Regions from separate parts of the Streptomyces sp. NPDC050504 genome, predicted to be linked through region 2. Evidence: predicted binding sites of a transcription regulator. Region 2 holds the regulator's gene; the other holds the start of a gene.
The links. The regulator HspR, encoded in region 2, represses chaperone genes until heat shock. The targets are predictions, from matches to a motif close to TTGAGNNNNNNNNNCTCAA.

Region 1 (10,632 bases), on a different contig from region 2:
GGTCGGTGTCGGCCATGACGTGGCCGCGCACCCGGTAGGAGTGGATCAGCTCGAAGACGCGGGCGGCCTTCGTGACGTCGTCGTCGTGGCTGGCGTCGATGTCCTTGAGCCAGCGGACCGGCTCGTAGGGGATGCGCAGCGCCTCGAAGATCTCGTCGTAGAAGCCGCTCTCGCCGAGCAGCAGGTTGGCGACGATCCGCAGGAACTCGCCGGAGGCGGCGCCCTGGATGACGCGGTGGTCGTACGTCGAGGTCAGCGTCATGACCTTGGAGATGCCGAGCTTGTTCAGGGTGTCCTGCGAGGTGCCCTGGAACTCCGCCGGGTAGTCCATCGAGCCGACGCCCATGATGACCGACTGGCCGGGCATCAGACGCGGCACGGAGTGCACGGTGCCCAGGCCGCCCGGGTTGGTCAGCGAGACGGTGACGCCCGTGAAGTCGTCCATCGTCAGCTTGTTGTTGCGGGCGCGGCGGACGATGTCCTCGTACGCCTGCCAGAACTCGAAGAAGTTGAGCGTCTCGGCCTTCTTGATGCCCGCGACGACCAGCTGGCGGTCGCCGTTGGGCTTCACCAGGTCGATCGCCAGGCCGAAGTTGATGTGCTCCGGCTTGACCAGGGTCGGCTTGCCGTCCTTCTCCGTGAAGGAGTGGTTCATCGACGGCATGGCCTTGATGGCCTGCACCATCGCGTACCCGATGAGGTGCGTGAAGGAGATCTTCCCGCCGCGGGCGCGCTTGAGGTGGTTGTTGATGACGATGCGGTTGTCGAACAGCAGCTTCACCGGGACGGCACGCACGGACGTGGCCGTGGGGACCTCGATGGAGGCGTTCATGTTCTTGGCGACGGCCGCGGAGGGGCCGCGCAGCGTCACGTACTCGGGGCCTGCCGGAGCCTCGGTCGCAGGGGCTGCGGGGGTGTTCACGGGGGTGGTGGCCTTTGCGGGAGCAGGGGCGGGAGCGGGCTGTGCGGGAGCGGCGGCTGCCTTGGCGGGCGCGGGCGCGGCGGGAGCCGGTGCGGCCTGGGCCGCGGGCGCGGCCGGAGCGGCGGCGGCCGGGGCGGCGGTGGTCTGCGCGGGCGCCGGTGCCGGTGCGGCCGGAGCGGGCTGCTGCGCCGGGGGAGCCTCGGGCGCGGTGGTCTGCGCGGCCCCCGGCTTGTAGTCGGCGAAGAAGTCCCACCAGGCACGGTCGACCGAATTCGGGTCCTGGAGGTACTGCTGGTAGATCTCGTCTACGAGCCACTCATTCGGCCCGAATGCGGCGGCAGGGTTCTTTCCCTGCCCGGTTTGATCGGTCGAGATGCTTGAGTTACTGGGGGACTGAGACGACACGGCGGCAACCGCCCTCTTCCGCTTCGCAAGGTGATGGACAGCGGAAATAAAGGCTACGCCCCCTGGGCCGAGAGGTGCAGACCGGGCGGGTCATCGTCGCGCAAGTCACATCGGAAGGCGGGTTTCGGCGCAGGAAATGGCGGGAAACAAGTGTGGTCCCGCATCCGAGCGGGTACGACACACCGCGGCTGCGGCCCCCTGGCCTGCACCCCTCACCACGTCCACGCAGAACGCGCGGCTCCGGTTCGAAGCCTACGTCAAGAGTGACGTCAATCTCGTGGCTGTGATGCTCCCGGAAGAGTGACACGGATGTGGCAGCCACGTGAAGATTCGGCCACGCCGATCCGACCGCCGTGCAACTCGACGGCCCAGCGGGCGATCGCCAGGCCCAGCCCCGTGCCGCCGTCGCTGCCCGGCCCGTGCGCGGCCGGGACGCCGCCCCGGTTGAACCGCTGGAAGACCTTGTGCCGCTCGGGCTCCGGGATGCCGGGACCCTCGTCGACCACTTCGAGGTCCAGCGACTCGGGCCCCGCGCCCCTGCGGGCGTGGACGGTGACCCGGCCGTGCGGCGGGGAGTGCTTGACCGCGTTGTCGATCAGGTTGGCCATCACCTGGTGCAGCCGCTCCGCGTCCGCGTAGGCCGTCAGCTCGGGCGGCGAGACGTCCAGGTGCAGGTGGACGTCGGTGCGGGTGTGGTTGCCCGAGCCCGAGGAGGTGCCCCGGCGGCCCGCCGCGAGGTTCGCCTCCTTCAGGACCCCCGAGAGGTACGGCCAGACCTCGAAGCGGCGCGCCTTCAGCGGGACGACGCCGTTGTCGAGGCGCGAGAGGTCCAGCAGCGTCTCGACCAGCCGCCCCAGGCGCTCGGTCTGCTTCAGGGCCGTGCGCATCGTCTCGGGGTCGGCCTCGGAGACCCCGTCCACCACGTTCTCCAGGACCGCGCGCAGCGCCGCGATGGGGGTGCGCAGCTCGTGCGAGACGTTGGCGACCAGCTCCTTGCGGTGCTGGTCGACGGCCTCCAGGTCGTCCGCGAGGCGGTTGATGGTGGCGGCCAGGTCGCCCAGCTCGTCGCGCCGGTCGGTGCCGCGCACCCGGCGCGTGTAGTCGCCGTGCGAGACGGACCTGGCGACCGCGTTCATCTCGTCCAGCTGGTCGGTCAGCGAGTGCGCCACGAACTGCGTCACCAGCAGGGCGGTGATCATCGCGAAGATCGTGATGTACCGCAGCTCGGCGCCGGTCCTCATGGCGACCAGGGCCAGCCCCGAGGTGATCAGGACCGAGACGGTGACCAGCGCGCCCAGCTTGGTCTTGACGGAGATCGTGACCCCGCCCAGCCGGGCGCGGAGCCGGGCGGCCCCGAGCCGGGCCCCGGCGGCGGGCCGGGACCACTGCCGCCCGGCGGGCGCGCGGGGCGCTCCCGCGGAGTCCGTCCCGCCGCCCGTCACGGGGCCGGGGTCTCCAGCGCGTACCCCACGCCGTGCACCGTGCGGATCCGCTCGGCGCCGATCTTCCGGCGCAGCGCCTTGATGTGGCTGTCCACCGTGCGGGTGCCCGAGGCGTCCGCCCAGTCCCACACCTCGGCGAGCAGCTGCTCGCGGGAGAGCACCGCGCGCGGCGTGTTCGCCAGGCAGACCAGCAGGTCGAACTCGGTGGGGGTGAGGTGCACGTCCTCGCCCTTGACGCGGACCCTGCGCTGCGCGTGGTCGATCTCCAGCTCGCCGAGCCGCAGGATGCCGCTGCGCGGCGTCACGGCGGCCAGCGCGGCCCGCTCGACGCGGCGCAGCAGCACGTGCACCCGCGCGGCCAGCTCGCGCATCGAGAACGGCTTGGTCATGTAGTCGTCGGCGCCGACCCCGAGGCCCACCAGCATGTCGGTCTCGTCGTCGCGCGCGGTCAGCATCAGGACCGGGACCGGGCGCTGGGCCTGCACGCGACGGCAGACCTCCAGGCCGTCGAAGCCCGGCAGCATGATGTCCAGGACCATCAGGTCCGGCTGCCACGCCTCGGCCGCGTCCACGGCCGCGGGGCCGTCCTGCGCGGTCTGGACGAGGAAGCCCTCGGCGCGCAGGCGGGCCGAGATGGCGTCGACGATCGTGGCGTCGTCCTCGACGACCAGCACGCGGCGCTGGGCACTGTTGGCCGGAGCCGGCGCCGCGCCGTTGTGGGTGGTGTGTGTCTGCTCCATCGCCCCGCCCCTGGAAGTGCTCTTCCGGATCGTGTGATCTCGTGTGCCGTCCAGCAGAGTAGAGGCAGTTGCGGCGTCGCGGCTACGCAGGGCGAACGGCGAGGTGGACGACGTCAGGCGCGCCTCGGGCAACCCGCACCTCTTCGGTCGTAACCCCGGTGAATCCGGCATTCCGCAACGCTTCGTCGAACGCGGGGGAGGGCCGCGCCGACCACACCGCGAGCACTCCGCGGGGGTTCAGCCGCTCCTTGCAGGCGGCGAGCCCGGCGGGGGAGTAGAGGTCGTCGTTGTCCTCGGTGACGGTCCAGTCGGGACCGTTGTCGATGTCCAGGCACAGCGCGTCGTAGCGGTCCGTGGTCGTACGGAGGTGGTCGACCAGGTCCGTGTGCAGGATCACCGTGCGGGGGTCGGCGAGTGCGCCGCCCGAGATGCGGGCGAGGGGGCCCGCGTGGTGCCAGTCGATGATGGCCTGTTCCCGCTCCACGACGGTGATGCGGGACCAGGCGGGGGTGCCGTCAGGTACGCCCCCCGACGCCGACGCCGACGCCGACGCCGCCGTCGCCCCGGCCGCGTGGGCCAGCGAGAATCCGACGCCCAGGCCGCCGATGAGGACGGTCGCGGGGAGGCGGTCCTCCGGGAGGGACGCCTGGGCCGCGTCGACGAGCAGGCGCTCGGAGCGGCCGTCCGAGGTGTCCATCAGGAACGTGCCGTTGGCGATGATCTCCAGGTGGTCGCCGTGGCGACGGAGGGCGACCTCGCCGTGCGGGCCGTCGCGGCGGTCGAGGGTGACGGGGCGGTCGTCGGGGGCTGACTCGGGCATGGGCACCTCTCCGTGTACGCAGGGGAGTTGTGGCCGTCCATCCTCGCGCACGGCGTGGTCCCGGGGAACCGCGCGATCTTTCGGCGCCCCCGTGGCGGCGCCCGGACGTTTCCGCCGTGCGGCGGGTTGCCTCGTGTGACGCGGGTCATAGACGGGGGCGCCTCTCGTGACAGAGGGTGAGCATGCTGAAGTGGGTCGGGGGCTGGGCGGTACGAAAGGGGCCTCGCACAGTGCACGGACCGAACGACGCGGGCGACACGGACACCGACGCCCCCCGGGGCAGCGCGCCGCCCCTCCTCGCCGCCGTCCCCCGGCAGCGGACGGGCGCGGCCAGCCCCCTCGCCTCCACCCCCGCGCGCCCCCGAACCCGGGCCTGGACCCGGCTCCGCGGGGCCCGCCGCGCCCTGCCCACCCCCACCGGCACCCCCTTCACCTTCACCTACCTCCTCGTCCTGATCGCCACCTCCCTCTTCACCGAGTACGGCGACCCGGACACCGTCTCCGCCCTCCTCCGCGCCTCCAGCACCGACGCCGCGCACCTCGCCGAGACGCCGAGCCTGGTCCTCCTGGCGAGCGCGCTCTGGGTCGCGGGCGGGCTCGCCAGTGCGTACGGGCTCGCGTTCGTCTTCGTGCTCACCGCCCTGGAGCGCCGCATCGGCGGCCTGCGGACAGCCGGGGTCTTCCTGCTGGGGCACGTCGCCGCGACCCTCGCCACTGAGGTCCCGGTCGGGATCTCCGTACTCACCGGCCACCTCCCGGCCAGCTCCCTGCACCGCCTCGACTACGGCATCAGCTTCGGCCTGCTCGCGAGCCTCGGCGCGCTCACCGGACTGCTGGGCCGCCGGCCGCGCACCGCCGTGCTCGCGGTCGTCGCGCTCGTCCTGGGCCAGGACCTCGTCGCGCTCGTCGACCCGCTCGCCTCCTGGGGCCACCCGATGGCCCTGCTGTCGGGCATCGCCTGCTGGCCGCTGGTCCGCCGGTGGTCACGTGCCCGCACGGACCGCGACGCCGCGACCGGCGCCGCGCCCGTCCGCCAGTGCGCCCACGTTCCCGCCCGTGCCCACGCCTCCGCCCGTGCTCACGTCCCCGTGCGCGGCAGCGCCCCGATCACCGCGCGCAGCGCGGCCGAGTCGACCTCGTCGTAGGTCGTCACCTTCCGGCCGCCGTACTCGATCTCGTACGAGAAGCCGTCCCGTACCGGATTGTGCGTCGCCCGCCTGGGCAGCCGTGCGAAGTCCGCCCCGGCCAGCGCCGTGCGCAGCTCCGCCAGCCCGGCCGGGGACATCCGGCCCGTCCGGTCCTGCTCGCCCGACCGGCGCTCGGTGTACGAGCCGTCGCCGCGCACTTCGAGCACCCGGTGGATCCCGGCGAACCCGCCCGTGACGGTCACCTCCACGAGCGGCCCGCGCGAGGCGGGCGGCGCGGGGGCGGAAGGAGACCCCTGGCCGCCCCGGGACGCCGAGGGCTTCACGGTCTGCCCGTCGTGGCCGTCGTTCCCGTCGTTTCCGTCGGCCCCGCCGCACCCCGCCGTGAGCAGCGCCGCGAGCACCAGGCCCGCGACCCTCGCGCCACCGGTAACTCGCATGACTCCCGCCCTCCAGGCCCGTAGCGTCCAGAGCCATGGACGTCATTGAACGGCATCGGCACCTGCTTGACACCCTGCTGCCCGGTGAAGATTTCGGCGCGCTCACCGTCCATCGCGGGCAGTTCCACGACGTCGTGCTCGGCGCCGAGAGCGTCGTGCGGTTCGCGCGGCACGCCGCCGCTGCCGACCGGCTCCCGGCGTGCGCGGCGCGGCTGCGGGCCGTCGCCGCGCTCGGGCTCGGCGTGCGGACGCCCGAGGTGCTGGCCGAAGGGGCGGGGCACCTGCTGCTCAGCAGGGTGCCCGGCAGCCCGCTCGCGCCGGAGGAACTGCGGGACCCGGCGGCCGAGGAGGCCGTGGCAGAGCAGTACGCCGCGCTCTTCGCGGAGCTGCGGGGCGCGGCGGACGGCCCGGTCCCGGCGGACGCGGCGGGCCGGGCGGACGCGGCGGACCCGAGGGGCGCGGTCGTCGCGGGGCTCGAACCCGCGCCGCGCGACGGCTGGCGGGACTTCGCGGCGGGCGTGCGGGGCGAGCTGTACGCGCTGATGTCGCACGCCGGGCGCGAGCGCGCCGAGCGGGAGCTGGCCGCGCTGGACGGGCTGCCGTACCGCGCGTCGGCGGTGGTCCACGGGGACCTCGGCGGCGAGAACGTGCTCTGGGCGCGGCAGGAGGGCGGCGCTCCCCGGCTCGTCGGGGTGGTCGACTGGGACGGGGCCGCGCTGGGCGACCAGGCGGAGGACCTGGCGGCGGTCGGCGCCAGTTACGGGGACGCACTGCTCTCCCGCATCCCCGCAGCGGCGGACCAGTGGGAGCGGATCCGCGTCGTCCGGGGCACCTTCGCGCTCCAGCAGGCCCTCGCCGCCGTGCGGGACGGCGACGAGGGCGAGCTGCGGGACGGCCTGGCGGGCTACCGCTGAGGGGAGCCCGCCGGGGTCACGGGATCAGTTGTCCACGTGGATGTGGCTCAGCGGGTAGAACTTGCCCTCCAGGTGCTGGAACTTCGAGAAGTTCTGGACCTTGTTCCCGTACTTGAACCAGCCCGAGTGGTTGCCCGAGTCGAACCAGGTCGCCTCGGTGTTGAACGTGGGCTGCACGTCCAGGTCGCCGGTGCCCAGGAAACAGCGGCTGAAGCCCATGAACTTGGTGAACTGCATCTGGTTGGCGTCCGTGGAACACGCGACCTCGGTCAGCGCCGCCTGCTGCGCGGCGTGCGCCGGGGCGCCGATGGTCAGCGTGGCGGCGGCCACCGCGGCGGTCGCGGCGGCCTTGGCGAAGAAAGCAACACGCATGGATAAGTCCCTTTGCCGATAGGGGAATTGGACCTCTCCATGCTGTGCCGGAGATCGCTCGCAGTGATCGTGGGTGACCGTTAGCTGCCAACTTCCCCGGTGGTCGGCGTGTAGGTGACACCTACCAGTGGAAGCCGAATCCTCCAGCCCAGCGACTCGTACAGCCCCTTGCCGTCGGTCGTCGCGCCGAGCACCCCGACGCGCGCGCCCCGCTCGGCCGCGGCGGTCTGGAGCGTGCGCATCACGAAGGAGCCGAGCCCCTTGCGGCGGTGCGCGGGGGACGTCTCGATCTGGTCGGCGACGGCGGTCGCGCCGGTCGGCGCGATCTGGCCGCGCGCCGCGAAGCCGCCGTCGGCCGAGGTGACCAGGAGTCGGACGACGCCGCCGCGCTCCCAGGTGCGCACGTGGTACCCGGCGGGCGGCTCGGCCGCCTCGGGCCGCAGGTCGGTGACCATCAGCCAGCCGGGCCCGTCCGACACCCACTCGGGGGAGAGCAGGGGCAGTACGGCCTCCGGCTCCAGGAACACCTTGAGCGAGACGGCGGGCGCCGCGTACGCCTCCGCGAGCTTGCGCACGGTCTCCTCGTCGGCGTGCGTCAGGACGTGCCGCGTCGCGTGCCGGACGAGCCCGACGTCGACGGTCAGCCCCCAGGGCTGCTCCAGCGGCTCGGCCGCGCCCCGCGACACGATCCACCCCTCGACCCAGGCGCGGACGGCGTCGGAGCTGTCGGCGAACAAACGGTCGGCGGACGTCATCTGAACTCCCCCTGTAATGGTCCTGTATCGCTAGTGAGTATTACATCGGGCGAGGACGGCCGCAATGGACCGCCGTACGGGCCGATTCGTGATCGCTGAGAGCGAACAGAGGTCGGGGAACAATCACGGGCTCAGGTGCATTGAGTCGGTACAGCTCAACTTCACTGCCCAAGGGGAGATCATGGCAACGACGTCCACACCGCTCACCCTGCCCGTGCTGCCGCTCGACGACGAGGTCGTGCTGCCCGGAATGGTGGTGCCGCTCGACCTGTCCGACGCCGAGGTGCGCGCCGCGGTGGAGGCCGCCCAGGCCGCCGCGCGCTCCAGCGGCACCGGCGGGAAGCCGAAGGTGCTGCTCGTGCCGCGCGTCGACGGAACGTACGCGGGCACCGGCGTCCTCGGCCTCGTCGAGCAGGTGGGACGACTCTCCGACGGCGACCCCGGCGCGCTCATCCGGGGCCTGGGCCGCGTCCGCATCGGAGCCGGTACGACCGGTCCTGGCGCCGCCCTCTGGGTCGAGGGGACCGCCGTCGAGGAGACCGTCCCCGACCCGCTGCCCGGCGCCGTCGCCGAGCTGGTCACGGAGTACAAGGCGCTGGCCACCAGCTGGCTCAAGAAGCGCGGCGCCTGGCAGGTCGTGGACCGCGTCCAGCAGATCGAGGGCGTCTCGGCCCTCGCCGACAACTCCGGCTACTCCCCGTTCCTCACCACCGCCCAGAAGGTCGAGCTCCTGGAGACCGCCGACCCGGTCGCCCGCCTCAAGCTCGCCACCGCCCAGCTGCGCGAACACCTCGCCGAGCAGGACGTCGCCGAGACCATCGCCAAGGACGTCCAGGAGGGCGTCGACAAGCAGCAGCGCGAGTTCCTGCTGCGCCGCCAGCTCGACGCCGTGCGCAAGGAACTGCGCGAGATCAACGGCGAGGCCGAGGGCGAGGAGTCCGACGACTACCGGGCCCGCGTCGAGGCGGCCGACCTGCCCGAGAAGGTCCGCGAGGCCGCGCTCAAGGAGGTCGACAAGCTGGAGCGCGCCAGCGACCAGTCCCCGGAGGGCGGCTGGATCAGGACCTGGCTCGACACCGTCCTCGAACTCCCCTGGAACGAGACCACCGACGACGTCTACGACATCAAGGGCGCCAAGACCGTCCTCGACGCCGAGCACGCGGGCCTGGAGGACGTGAAGGAACGGATCACCGAGTACCTCGCGGTGCGCAAGCGGCGCGCCGACCGGGGGCTCGGGGTGGTCGGCGGGCGGCGCGGCGGCGCCGTACTGGCACTGGTCGGCCCGCCCGGCGTCGGCAAGACCTCGCTCGGCGAGTCGGTGGCGCACGCGATGGGCCGCGAGTTCGTGCGCGTCGCGCTCGGCGGCGTGCGCGACGAGGCGGAGATCCGCGGGCACCGCCGCACCTACGTGGGCGCGCTGCCGGGCCGGATCGTACGGGCGATCAAGGAGGCCGGGTCCATGAACCCCGTCGTCCTGCTCGACGAGATCGACAAGGTCGGCTCCGACTTCCGCGGCGACCCGGCAGCGGCCCTGCTCGAAGTCCTCGACCCGGCGCAGAACCACACCTTCCGCGACCACTACCTGGAGGTCGAGCTCGACCTCTCCGACGTCGTCTTCCTGGCCACCGCCAACGTCCTGGAGGCCATCCCCGAGGCCCTGCTCGACCGCATGGAGCTGGTCCGCCTCGACGGCTACACCGAGGACGAGAAGGTCGTCATCGCCCGTGACCACCTGCTGCCCAGGCAGCTGGAGCGCGCGGGCCTGGAGCCCGGCGAGGTGACCGTCGACGACTCGGCGCTGCGCAAGCTGGCCGGCGAGTACACCCGCGAGGCGGGCGTACGGAACCTGGAGCGCGCCGTCACCCGGCTGCTGCGCAAGGTCGCGGCCCAGCACGAGCTGGGCGACCGCGAGCTGCCCTTCACCGTCACGGACGCGGAGCTGCGCGACCTGATCGGGCGGCCGCACCACGTCCCGGAGTCCGCCCAGGACCCGGCCGAGCGGCGCACGGCGGTGCCCGGCGTGGCCACCGGGCTCGCGGTGACCGGCGCGGGCGGCGACGTCCTCTTCGTGGAGGCATCGCTGGCCGACCCGGAGACGGGCGCGTCAGGACTGACCCTCACCGGTCAGCTCGGCGACGTGATGAAGGAGTCCGCGCAGATCGCGCTGAGCTTCCTGCGCTCGCACGGCGCCGAGCTGGAATTGCCGGTCACCGACCTCAAGGACCGGGGCGTGCACGTCCACTTCCCGGCGGGCGCGGTGCCCAAGGACGGGCCGAGCGCGGGCATCACGCTCACCACGGCGCTCGCCTCGCTGCTGTCGGGGCGGCTCGTGCGCACCGACGTGGCGATGACCGGCGAGGTCTCGCTGACCGGGCGGGTCCTGCCGATCGGCGGCGTCAAGCAGAAGCTGCTGGCCGCGCACCGGGCGGGCGTCACCACCGTGATCATCCCCAAGCGGAACGAGGCCGATCTGGACGACGTCCCCGCCGAGGTGCTGGAGAAGCTGGAGGTGCACCCCGTGACGGACGTCCGGCAGGTGCTGGAGATCGCGCTGGCGCCGGCGGAGGCGGCCGCGCCCCTCGTCGCGGCGTAACGGCTTCCCTCGCGGGGCGGGGGGGGGGGGCGGGGGGGCCCCCCGCGGCGGCCCCCCCCGGGGGCGCCCGCCCGGGGGGGGGGG
Region 2 (10,632 bases):
GGCGGTGAGGAGGAGCAGGAGCAGGGTGCCGACGAGATCCAGGAGTCGCTTGGTGCTCATCGCGCGTCCTTTCGGGGCGATTCATCCGTTATGCGGTGACTCTCGCATGCGCGGTACGGAGTTGGCGGTACGCCACACGCCGCGTACGGCCCCTCGGGGGCGCCGCCCTTCGCCCGCCGCGGGCAGGCGCTCCGCTCCGCTCCGCCCCACTGCGTATAAGGGTGGGATAAAAGTTGAGTGGCCTCGACTCAGGTCTGTTGACGCCGGACGGGGGATCGTGCATCCTTGAGTCAGTTCCACTCAAGTAGTCAGCTGGAGGAATCACCATGGCACGTGCGGTCGGCATCGACCTGGGCACCACTAACTCCGTCGTCAGCGTTCTCGAAGGCGGCGAGCCCACCGTCATCACCAACGCCGAGGGCGCCAGGACCACGCCGTCCGTCGTCGCCTTCGCCAAGAACGGCGAGGTCCTCGTCGGCGAGGTGGCCAAGCGCCAGGCGGTCACCAACGTCGACAGGACGATCCGCTCCGTCAAGCGCCACATGGGCACTGACTGGAAGATCAACCTGGACGGCAAGGACTTCAACCCGCAGCAGATGAGCGCCTTCATCCTGCAGAAGCTGAAGCGCGACGCCGAGGCCTACCTGGGCGAGAAGGTCACCGACGCGGTCATCACCGTCCCGGCGTACTTCAACGACTCCGAGCGCCAGGCCACGAAGGAGGCCGGCGAGATCGCGGGCCTCAACGTCCTGCGCATCGTCAACGAGCCGACCGCCGCCGCCCTGGCCTACGGCCTCGACAAGGACGACCAGACCATTCTCGTCTTCGACCTCGGTGGCGGCACCTTCGACGTGTCGCTCCTGGAGATCGGCGACGGCGTCGTCGAGGTGAAGGCCACCAACGGCGACAACCACCTCGGTGGCGACGACTGGGACCAGCGCGTCGTCGACTACCTGGTGAAGCAGTTCCAGAACGGCCACGGCGTCGACCTCTCCAAGGACAAGATGGCGCTCCAGCGCCTGCGCGAGGCCGCCGAGAAGGCGAAGATCGAGCTGTCGTCGTCCACCGAGACGTCCATCAACCTGCCGTACATCACGGCCTCCGCCGAGGGGCCGCTGCACCTGGACGAGAAGCTCACGCGCGCCCAGTTCCAGCAGCTCACCTCCGACCTGCTGGAGCGCTGCAAGACGCCGTTCCAGAACGTCATCAAGGACGCGGGCATCGCCCTCTCCGAGATCGACCACGTCGTCCTGGTCGGCGGTTCCACCCGCATGCCCGCCGTCGCCGAGCTCGTCAAGGAGCTGACCGGCGGCAAGGAGGCCAACAAGGGCGTGAACCCGGACGAGGTCGTCGCCATCGGCGCCGTGCTCCAGGCCGGTGTCCTCAAGGGCGAGGTCAAGGACGTCCTGCTCCTCGACGTCACCCCGCTGTCGCTTGGCATCGAGACCAAGGGCGGCATCATGACCAAGCTCATCGAGCGCAACACGACCATCCCGACCAAGCGGTCGGAGATCTTCACGACGGCCGAGGACAACCAGCCGTCCGTGCAGATCCAGGTCTACCAGGGCGAGCGCGAGATCGCCGCGTACAACAAGAAGCTCGGGATGTTCGAGCTGACCGGCCTGCCCCCGGCGCCCCGCGGCGTCCCGCAGATCGAGGTCGCCTTCGACATCGACGCCAACGGCATCATGCACGTGACCGCGAAGGACCTGGGCACGGGCAAGGAGCAGAAGATGACCGTCACCGGCGGCTCCTCGCTGCCGAAGGACGAGGTCGACCGCATGCGCCAGGAGGCCGAGCAGTACGCGGAGGAGGACACCAAGCGCCGCGAGGCCGCCGAGACCCGCAACCAGGGCGAGCAGCTCGTCTACCAGACCGAGAAGTTCCTCAAGGACAACGAGGACAAGGTCCCGGGCGAGGTGAAGACCGAGGTCGAGACGGCCCTCACCGAGCTGAAGGAGAAGCTCAAGGGCGAGGACACCGCCGAGATCCGCACCGCGACCGAGAAGGTCGCGGCCGTCTCCCAGAAGCTCGGCCAGGCGATGTACGCCGACGCGCAGGGCGCCCAGGCCGGTGCCCCCGGCACCGAGGCCCCGCAGGCCGACGACGACGTCGTCGACGCCGAGATCGTCGACGACGAGAAGCCGGGCGACACGAAGGGCGGCGCTGCCTGATGTCTGAGGAGACCCCGGGCTTCGAGGAGAAGCCCGACGTCCCCTCCGGCACCACGGACAGCTCCGAGGCAGCCGAGTCGAAGGCCGGTTCCCCCTCCAGCAAGGAGGGGGAGCCGGCCCCGGCCGGGGACCAGAGTGATGTGGCCGTCACCGCCCAGCTGGACCAGGCCCGCTCCGCGCTCGCCGAGCGCACCGCGGACCTCCAGCGGGTCCAGGCGGAGTTCCAGAACTACCGCCGCCGCGTCGAGCGGGACCGGGTGACGGTCAAGGAGATCGCCGTGGCGAACCTCCTGTCCGAGCTCCTGCCCGTGCTCGACGACATCGGGCGCGCCAGGGAGCACGGCGAACTGCTCGGCGGGTTCAAGTCCGTCGCGGAGTCGCTGGAGACCGTCGTCGCCAAGATGGGCCTCCAGCAGTTCGGCAAGGAGGGCGAGTCCTTCGACCCGACCATCCACGAAGCCCTGATGCACTCGTACGCTCCCGAGATCACCGAGACGACGTGCGTGGCGATCCTCCAGCCGGGCTACCGGATCGGTGAGCGGACCATCCGTCCGGCGCGCGTCGCCGTGGCCGAGCCCCAGCCGGGCGCGTCGGCCGGCACCGGTTCCTCCGGCGCCAAGGACGACAAGGGCGCGAAGGACGCGAAGGACGCCGACGACGCCGCCGACAAGGGCGCCGAGAAGGACGGGGCGAGCGGCGAGGAGAGCGGTGGCCCGGACGAGGGCTGACGCGATGCACACGATCATTGGAACGGTGATCGTCCGGAAGGAGGGACGTCGAGGATGAGCACGAAGGACTTCGTCGAGAAGGACTACTACAAGGTTCTCGGCGTCCCCAAGGACGCGACCGAGGCCGAGATCAAGAAGGCGTACCGGAAGCTCGCCCGCGAGTTCCACCCGGACGCCAACAAGGGCGACGCCAACGCCGAGGAGCGCTTCAAGGAGATCTCCGAGGCCAACGACGTGCTCGGCGACCCCAAGCGGCGCAAGGAGTACGACGAGGCGCGCTCCCTCTTCGGGAACGGCGGCTTCAGGGCCGGACCCGGCGGGGCCGCGGGCAACTTCAACTTCGACCTGGGCGACCTCTTCGGGGGCGCCCAGGGCGGGGGCGGGGCCCAGGGCGGCGCCGGCGGCTTCGGCGGCGGCCTCGGGGACGTGTTCGGCGGCCTCTTCAACCGGGGCGGCGCCGGGCAGCGCACGCAGCCCAGGCGCGGGCAGGACATCGAGCAGGAGGCGACGGTCTCGTTCACCGAGGCCGTCGACGGCGCGACGATCCCGCTGCGCCTCACCAGCGCGGCGGCCTGCAAGGCCTGTTCGGGCACGGGCGACAAGAACGGCACGCCGCGGGTCTGCCCGACCTGCGTGGGCACAGGACAGGTGTCCAGGGGCGGCAGCGGGTCCTTCTCGCTCACCGACCCCTGCGTGGACTGCAAGGGCCGGGGCCTCATCGCCCAGGACCCCTGCGACGTCTGCAAGGGCAGCGGGCGCGCCAAGTCGTCCCGGACGATGAACGTGCGGATCCCGGCGGGCGTCTCGGACGGCCAGCGGATCCGGCTGCGCGGCAAGGGCGCGGCGGGCGAGCGGGGCGGCCCGGCGGGCGACCTGTACGTCACGGTGCACGTGGACGCGCACCCGGTGTTCGGCCGCAAGGGCGACAACCTCACGGTCACCGTCCCGGTGACCTACCCGGAGGCGGCGCTCGGCGGCGAGGTCAAGGTCCCGACGCTCGGCGGTCCGGCGGTCACCCTGAAGATCCCGGCCGGGACGCCCAACGGCCGTACGATGCGCGCGCGCGGCAAGGGCGCGGTCCGCAAGGACGGCACCCGGGGCGACCTCCTGGTCACCGTCGAGGTGGCGGTCCCCACGGACCTGTCGGCCGAGGCCCGCGAGGCCCTGGAGACGTACCGCAGGGCGACTGGGGACGACGACCCCAGGGCAGAACTGTTCCAGGCCGCGAAGGGAGCATGAGATGGAAGGCCGCCGCAGAAACCCGTACGAACTGACCGAGGAATCTCCGGTGTACGTGATCTCGGTCGCCGCCCAGCTCTCGGGTCTGCACCCGCAGACCCTGCGCCAGTACGACCGCCTGGGCCTGGTCTCGCCCGACCGCACGGCGGGCAGGGGCCGCAGGTACTCGGCCCGCGACATCCAACTGCTGCGCACCGTGCAGCAGTTGTCGCAGGACGAGGGCATCAACCTGGCCGGCATCAAGCGCATCATCGAGCTGGAGAACCAGGTGGCCGCGCTCCAGGCGCGCGTCGCCGAGCTCTCCTCCGCGGTGGAGGGCGCGGCCGCGGCGATGCAGCAGCGCGAGGCCCAGGTCCACGCCTCGTACCGCCGCGACCTGGTGCCGTACCAGGACGTGCACCACACGAGCGCACTGGTGGTCTGGCGCCCGAAGAAGCCTTCGGAGTAACCGGGTCCGCCCGCGCACGACACGAGGAGGCCCCTGCCCGCATCCGGGCAGGGGCCTCCTCGTGCGTCTGGAGCCCGCCCCTACCTCCCGGTGTTCTGCCAGAGAGCCAGTGCGAGCGCGGTGCAGGACGTCACGGCCGCGAGCGACGGCAGCGGCCACCGGGTGCGCTCCAGGGCGTCGAGCCGCTCCTCGTGTTCCCCGAGCGCCTTGTCCGTCTGGTCGGCCCGCTGGAGCAGCAGCGCGAGATCGCCCCGAGTGGTGGCGAACCCGACGTCGACGGAGCGGTGCAACCGTTCCAGTTCGAGCGAGATCCGTTCGGCTTCGGACTGGTTCAACAGACCTCCCTCAGAGCTTCGGCACGTGCAGCCGGTCCCAACTGGCCCGCCCCGGAACCCCGTCGGCCTCGGCACCCGAGTACCCGAGCTTGCGCTGCCAGGCGGCGTACGAGCGCAGGTCCGCCTCGCCCCACACGGGCCCGGGGCCGACCGCGTAGCGGCCGCAGCCCTCGGCGACCAGCCGCCGTCCGACGGCCGTCACGAGTGCGCTGCGGCGGCCGGGCTCGAAGAACGCGGCTCCGGGGAACGGCTCGTGCACGGGAGCGGGTCGGCCCGGTGCGGGGCCGCTCGGCGCGGAGCTGAGCCCGGCGGCGACGCGGCCCCTCAGCGCGGCCATCGAGAACGACGGGTCGACCTTCCTGCGGGTCCACTCCCCGTGCCCGATCACGCTCGCCTCCGACCATCCGTGGGCCCGGCAGATCGCGGTCGAGAGGCGGTCCGCCGCGTCCAGTTGGGCGGTCGGGTAGGGGTCGCGGCCGTCGCCCAGGTTCTCGATCTCGAATCCGTAGAAGCGGGCGTTGCCGTCGACGGCGTCGGGGCCCGGCGAGGGCAGGGGACGTTCGCCGCGCACGGCCGCCAGGACGGCGGCCGAGCCGTTGCCCGCGTGGTTGGCGCGCCCGTACCCGATCAGGTGGAGGGTGCCGTCCTTGGCGAGCAGACCGGTGCAGAGCGGTCCGGGCAGCGGGGCGTGCCCGCTGCGGCAGAACGCCAGGCTGTCGCGGCCCGCTGTGTGGTGCAGCATCACACCGTGCACGGGACCCCAGGCACCCTTGTGGTTGCGGTTGTGGGTCTGCCAGCCGCCGTGCTCGGTGACGGACACGCCTTCGCGGCGCAGGGCCCGGACGAAGGCGCCGGGGGACAGCGGTGCGGCCATGGAGTCCTCCCTACGGGATCGGGTCGATGCGGATGAAGCGGCTGTCGAAGTACGCCCGGCTGTCGGGCTTTCCCGCCCGGTAGGCGGGCGTAGCCGTGCAGACCGTGCCGACCGCCAGTCCTTCGACCAGGAACTGCGAGGACACCGAGATGCGGTCCGTGGTGGTCACGGCCGCCGAACGGTTGTCACCGGCCGCGAGGTGCACGGCGTTCGCCGCGTTGCGCACGACCGCCGACATGTACGCGGTGACCGGTGTGGCGGCCGAAGCGCGCATGTAGCTGCCCACCGTGACGATGACCTGGCCGGAGGCCGGGACGGTGAACGGGGCGGACATGGCCGCGGTGTTGTCCAGCGTCTCCGTGTACGCGGTGGACGCGGTGTCGCCGTCGTCCATGTTGACCTTGAAGACCGGGACGGGGGCGACGGGCACCCAGGCCGAGCCCGTGTAGTACATCATCCGGCCGGGCGAGCCCACCCAGGCGACCATTCCGGCGACGGGCGCCGTCAGTTTGGCGTCGCGGGCCGTCGCGTCGCCGAACCGCATGACGGTGCGGCCGTCCACCGCGTCGGCGAGCGCCTTGAGGTGGGCGGGCAGGTCGGCGGGGTCGGAGGGCTGCGGGTGGGGGAGGTTGCTGAGCGGTGTGTACTGGACGGTCATGCGAGGACCTCCTCGGCGGTACGGGTGACGGCGCCGACCGCGGGTTCGACGACGGCCGACTGGAAGACCGCGGCCGGTACGGGCAGGGACCGGGGCAGCCCCAGATAGCCGGCGAGCGCGGACGCGACGGACTCGGCGAGCAGGTCGAGCTGCTCCTGGCCGAGCGTGACGGGCGTGGGCGTGGTACCGGGATCGGGCACGGGCACAGGCACAGGCACGGGACCGGATACGGGGGTTTCGGGCGGGGATTCAGACACGTCCGTTCTCCTTGACGTCGCGCCAGGTGGGCCGGGCCGTCAGCAGGGCGGCGAGCGTGGGGTATGCGGTGCGCACCTGGGCGTAGCCGGTGTACGGGCCGACGGGGGCGGGGGCGGCCGGGGCGTCCGGGGTCAGGCCGACGTCCGCCGGCACGCCGTTGGTCCGGGTGCCGCGCAGACTGAGGGTCTGCTGTACGCCTCCGTCTGCCGTGGCGCCGGTGTTCATGCCGACCACCCAGGCCAGGGTGTCGAGTTCGGCGCCGGTGAGGTCCCGTACGCGCACCACGTCACCCAGTTGGATCCTCGGGTCGTACAGCACCTGTACGTCGCCGAGCACGGGAACCGGATACTCACCGGCCCTGCGCATGGCGGCCGCGAGCTGCCCGGCGGCCCCGGCGTCCTGCACCCAGTCGCTGGCCTCTGCGGTGAACTCCTGCCTGCCGTAGTGCCGTTCGCTCGCACTGTTGGGCTGGGACGACAGGGCCTGGCGTTCCACCGGGTCGCGGTCAGCCTTCAGCACGGAGAGCAGCACCGACGGCTTGCCCTCCCGTGTCACCGTGTACAGCCGCTGGGCCGTGCGATTGGTGAGCCGCAGAACGAGGCAGCCGTCCTCCCGCCGGAGCAGCGCGTCGACCGCGCCCTTGACCGCTCGTGCGCCCGCGGCGTTGAAGGCGGCGACCCGGAAGTTCGATCCCGCGGTGACCAGTTGGTCGTCGTCGGTGTCCGGCGGGCCGATGTCGAGTTCGTTCTCGTCGAAGGAGTACCGGACGGTGAGGGAGCCGTACGCGGGAATCTCCCGGATCTCGCTGTCCCGTACCCAAGAGCTGTGCACGATCTGGGCGGCCGTCCAGTCCTTGAAGGGCTGGACGCAGTAGTTGCGGCAGGCGTCGATCTCCTCGGTCGAGGTCAGGGAGGCGATCTCCCGCACGGTGGTGAGGGTCAGGTCGGCCGCCGCGGGCTCGGCCGCGAACCGGGTGAAGTTGCGCCAGCGGAACAGCCCGCGTTCGTCGATCTCGGCCGTGGACAGGCTCGCCTTCGCGATCTGGGTGATCACCTCCCACTGGGAGCCGGACACCTTGGGGACGGTGGTCAGCGGGAGGATCGCGTCGTCGAGCACGGCCCCTTTGGTCCAGCTGCCGACCTGGGAGAACTCGGCGGCCGTCGGGACGGCGTCGAGCCCGCTGGTGACCTGGAGGCCTTCGGCGGCCACCGTGGTGACCAGGCGGACGAGGCGCAGCTCGGAGGCGAACTGGATGCCGTACGGGCCGGTGAAGGTGCGTACGACGCCGAGGATGTCCGTTCCGTCGGGTGCGGTCAGCCGGGGCTGGAAGGTGGGGAACACCTGGGTGTCGCCCGGCGCCTTGGGCGTGGCGTCGATGAAGGCGCCGATGTGCCAGTTGCCGCGCTGGCCGGTCAGCTCGGGCAGGACCCAGCGCCAGTAGCCGTTGTCCGCCGGGTTGTTGTACCCATGGGAGCGCATGACCACTTCACCGGCGACGAAGTCGACCTCCAGGGAGAGGAGGCCGGAGTCGGTCCCCGAGCGGTTGAGTTCCAGCTCGATGAGCACGGTGTCGCCGGTGCCGGCCGTGTTGTTGACCCAGGTCTCCACGAAGAGCCTGCTGCCCGGCACGGTCACCCTGGCGCGCGGGAACCACGCGGCCGTGACTCCCCTTTCCCCCGGAGGCAGGCCTCTGGGCACGAGGGCCATCTCGTGCGGGGCGCTCTCGCGGCACCAGGTGTAGTGCCGGGGGTCGGGCAGGATCTCGGGCATGCCGAACGGGGTGGTGAAGCCCCCGTGCAGCGAGGCGTACAGGAGCGTGAGCGGGCGGCCCGGCGTGAACTCCGGCGCGCGGGGCGGGGGTGCGGTGAACAGGCCCGCCTGGCGCAGCAGTTCGTCCACGCACCAGGTGGCGGTCGTCACGGGGCGCCTGCGCAGCAGCCCCGTGTAGGGGCGCGGCAGCTGGGCGGGGCCCCGCAGCCGTTCGGCGCCGTCGAGCGCGGTGAGCTGGACGGTGTCGGCTCCGGACGCGGCGGAGCGCGTGCGGATGGTGCCGCGGAAGGCGGGCAGCGGACCGCCGGTGCCCACGCCCGTTTCGTGCACCACGGACTGTCCGGGGCGGGCGGCGTCGCCCGTGGCGCGGGGCGCCCAGGGCGAGTACAGCTCGGACGCGGACTTGTCCCCCGTACCTGAGAGCTGGAGCTGGAGCTGCGCCGCCGAGCTGCCGGAGAAGGCGCGCATCGCGGGCGGCAGGTCGGTCGCGTAGGACCGTTCGACCTGCCAGGACTGGAGCTGCCCTGACACGTCCCGGCCGCCGACGCGGGTGCTGTGGGTGACGGTCCGTTCCCCGGAGGCGAGGGCGGCCTCTGTGGTGCGGTCACTCGGCTGCACCGGCCACCTCCACGAGGTCGATGGAGAGGGAGCGGTACGGGAAGGGTCGCCCGGGAGCGTCGCTGTACCCGGTCACGGCCATGGGCGGCAGTCCGTCGCCGGGGATGCCGGGGGCGGCGCCCGCGCCGTGGGTGAGGCAGGCGCCCGCGAGGGCGAAGGTGCCCGCGGTGCCGGGCCTGGCGAGGGGCGTGACGTACACGGCTCCGGCGGGGACGGTCGTGGTGACGGCCGGGCCGGTGCCGTTCGCGCTCGCCAGGTACGTGCCCGTCGCGTCCTTGAAGTCGAGGACGACGGAGACCGTGGGGAGTGCGGCGAAGGCGGTGGGTGCGTGGAAGGAGACGCGCATGCCGGGGGCGACGGGGAAGTTGCCCCAGTGGGCGGCGCGCCAAGCGACCTGGCCGGTGGCGTCGGCGGTGGTCAGCCGGAAGGTCCCGGCCGCCGTGGTGACCGAGCCCGTGGCGGAGGTCGTGAACCACTGGCCGGCGGTCCCCGTCCCGGCGGCCTGCGCGGCCGAGAGGACGTTGCCCGCGACCGGGTCGATCAGGACGAGCGGGCCGGGGCCGTCGACCCGCCGGGCGAGCCGGTCGAGTGCGCGTGCGTCGGCCGGCCGCAGCAGGTCCCAACCGAGCTTGGTGCGACGGACGGGGGCGGTGTTGCGGGTGACGGTGACGCGGCCGCCGAGCGACTTGAACTCGGTCACTCCCAGGTCGGCCGACCGGTCGAAGGACTTGGCCGCCTGATCGATTTCGTACAGGCCGCCGGGCGGCCCGATCCAGAGATTTCCCATGGGGGCACCTCTCACTGCTCAGGACTCGTGGGAAGAGCCGATGGCGGGGCCATCGGTGTGCGCGTCGCGGCTACCTGCGTGCGAGCTGGCGCTGCCCGAGGGCGACGGCGCGGGCGATGGTCTGCGAGTCGACCTGTACGTGTACGGGACGGTCGGCGAGGCGCTCGACGGCTCGGGCGAGGCGGTGGAGGCCGCCGCCGGGGTGGTTGCCGAGCATGCCGTCGAGCCGGGAGAGCGGGATGACGGCCTCGGCCTCGCCGCCCTCGCCGACGAGCGAGAGCGTGCCGCCGGTACGGGCGGGGACGATGCCGCCCTGGGCGAGGGCGGGCACGGGGATCTGCGGGAGGTCGAACCCGAACCCCTTGCCGCCGATCTTGGGCACCCAGCCCGGCATCTTGAACTTCACCTTGTTCAGCGCGCGGAACAGCAGGTTGAGCCCGACGACCAGCATCTTCACGGGCATTGCGAAACCGTCCACGACGCTCTTGAAGACGGGCTTGAGGAACGCGGCCGCGGTCTGCGAGGCGCTCTTGATCCGGCTCCAGGCGTTGATGACGGTCTTCTGGACGATGGCAACGATCTTGTCCATCTTCACGAACTGCCCGATGAGCGGGGCGAGCAGGACCATGACCAGCCCGAAGGGGTTGGCGGCCATGGCGAGGTTGAGGCCGCGCTGGGCGAGGGAGGCTCCCTTGAGCCCCTTCCCGAGGTTCCCCATGGAACTCCCGCCCCGGTCGGCATTC

Region 1: a site for HspR is predicted at 8,096-8,114, ahead of lon (endopeptidase La). Genes of this name have one in related genera too.

The regions. Positions count from the first base shown of each region.
Region 1 is NZ_JBITHO010000004.1:400,450-411,081, reverse strand. Features, by position in the region: gene ACIBNE_RS17115 (multifunctional oxoglutarate decarboxylase/oxoglutarate dehydrogenase thiamine pyrophosphate-binding subunit/dihydrolipoyllysine-residue succinyltransferase subunit) at 1-1,327, opposite strand, end outside; gene ACIBNE_RS17110 (ATP-binding protein) at 1,597-2,658, opposite strand; gene ACIBNE_RS17105 (response regulator transcription factor) at 2,766-3,509, opposite strand; gene ACIBNE_RS17100 (spermidine synthase) at 3,592-4,329, opposite strand; gene ACIBNE_RS17095 (rhomboid-like protein) at 4,560-5,474, shown strand; gene ACIBNE_RS17090 (hypothetical protein) at 5,408-5,914, opposite strand; gene ACIBNE_RS17085 (phosphotransferase family protein) at 5,950-6,828, shown strand; gene ACIBNE_RS17080 (hypothetical protein) at 6,853-7,200, opposite strand; gene ACIBNE_RS17075 (GNAT family N-acetyltransferase) at 7,281-7,955, opposite strand; gene lon (endopeptidase La) at 8,137-10,548, shown strand.
Region 2 is NZ_JBITHO010000010.1:78,674-89,305, forward strand. Features, by position in the region: gene ACIBNE_RS32290 (sugar transferase) at 1-60, opposite strand, end outside; gene dnaK (molecular chaperone DnaK) at 327-2,174, shown strand; gene grpE (nucleotide exchange factor GrpE) at 2,174-2,902, shown strand; gene dnaJ (molecular chaperone DnaJ) at 2,957-4,141, shown strand; gene ACIBNE_RS32310 (heat shock protein transcriptional repressor HspR) at 4,143-4,589, shown strand; gene ACIBNE_RS32315 (hypothetical protein) at 4,670-4,927, opposite strand; gene ACIBNE_RS32320 (peptidoglycan-binding protein) at 4,935-5,798, opposite strand; gene ACIBNE_RS32325 (hypothetical protein) at 5,809-6,456, opposite strand; gene ACIBNE_RS32330 (hypothetical protein) at 6,453-6,656, opposite strand; gene ACIBNE_RS32335 (hypothetical protein) at 6,706-9,102, opposite strand; gene ACIBNE_RS32340 (hypothetical protein) at 9,089-9,889, opposite strand; gene ACIBNE_RS32345 (hypothetical protein) at 9,960-10,607, opposite strand.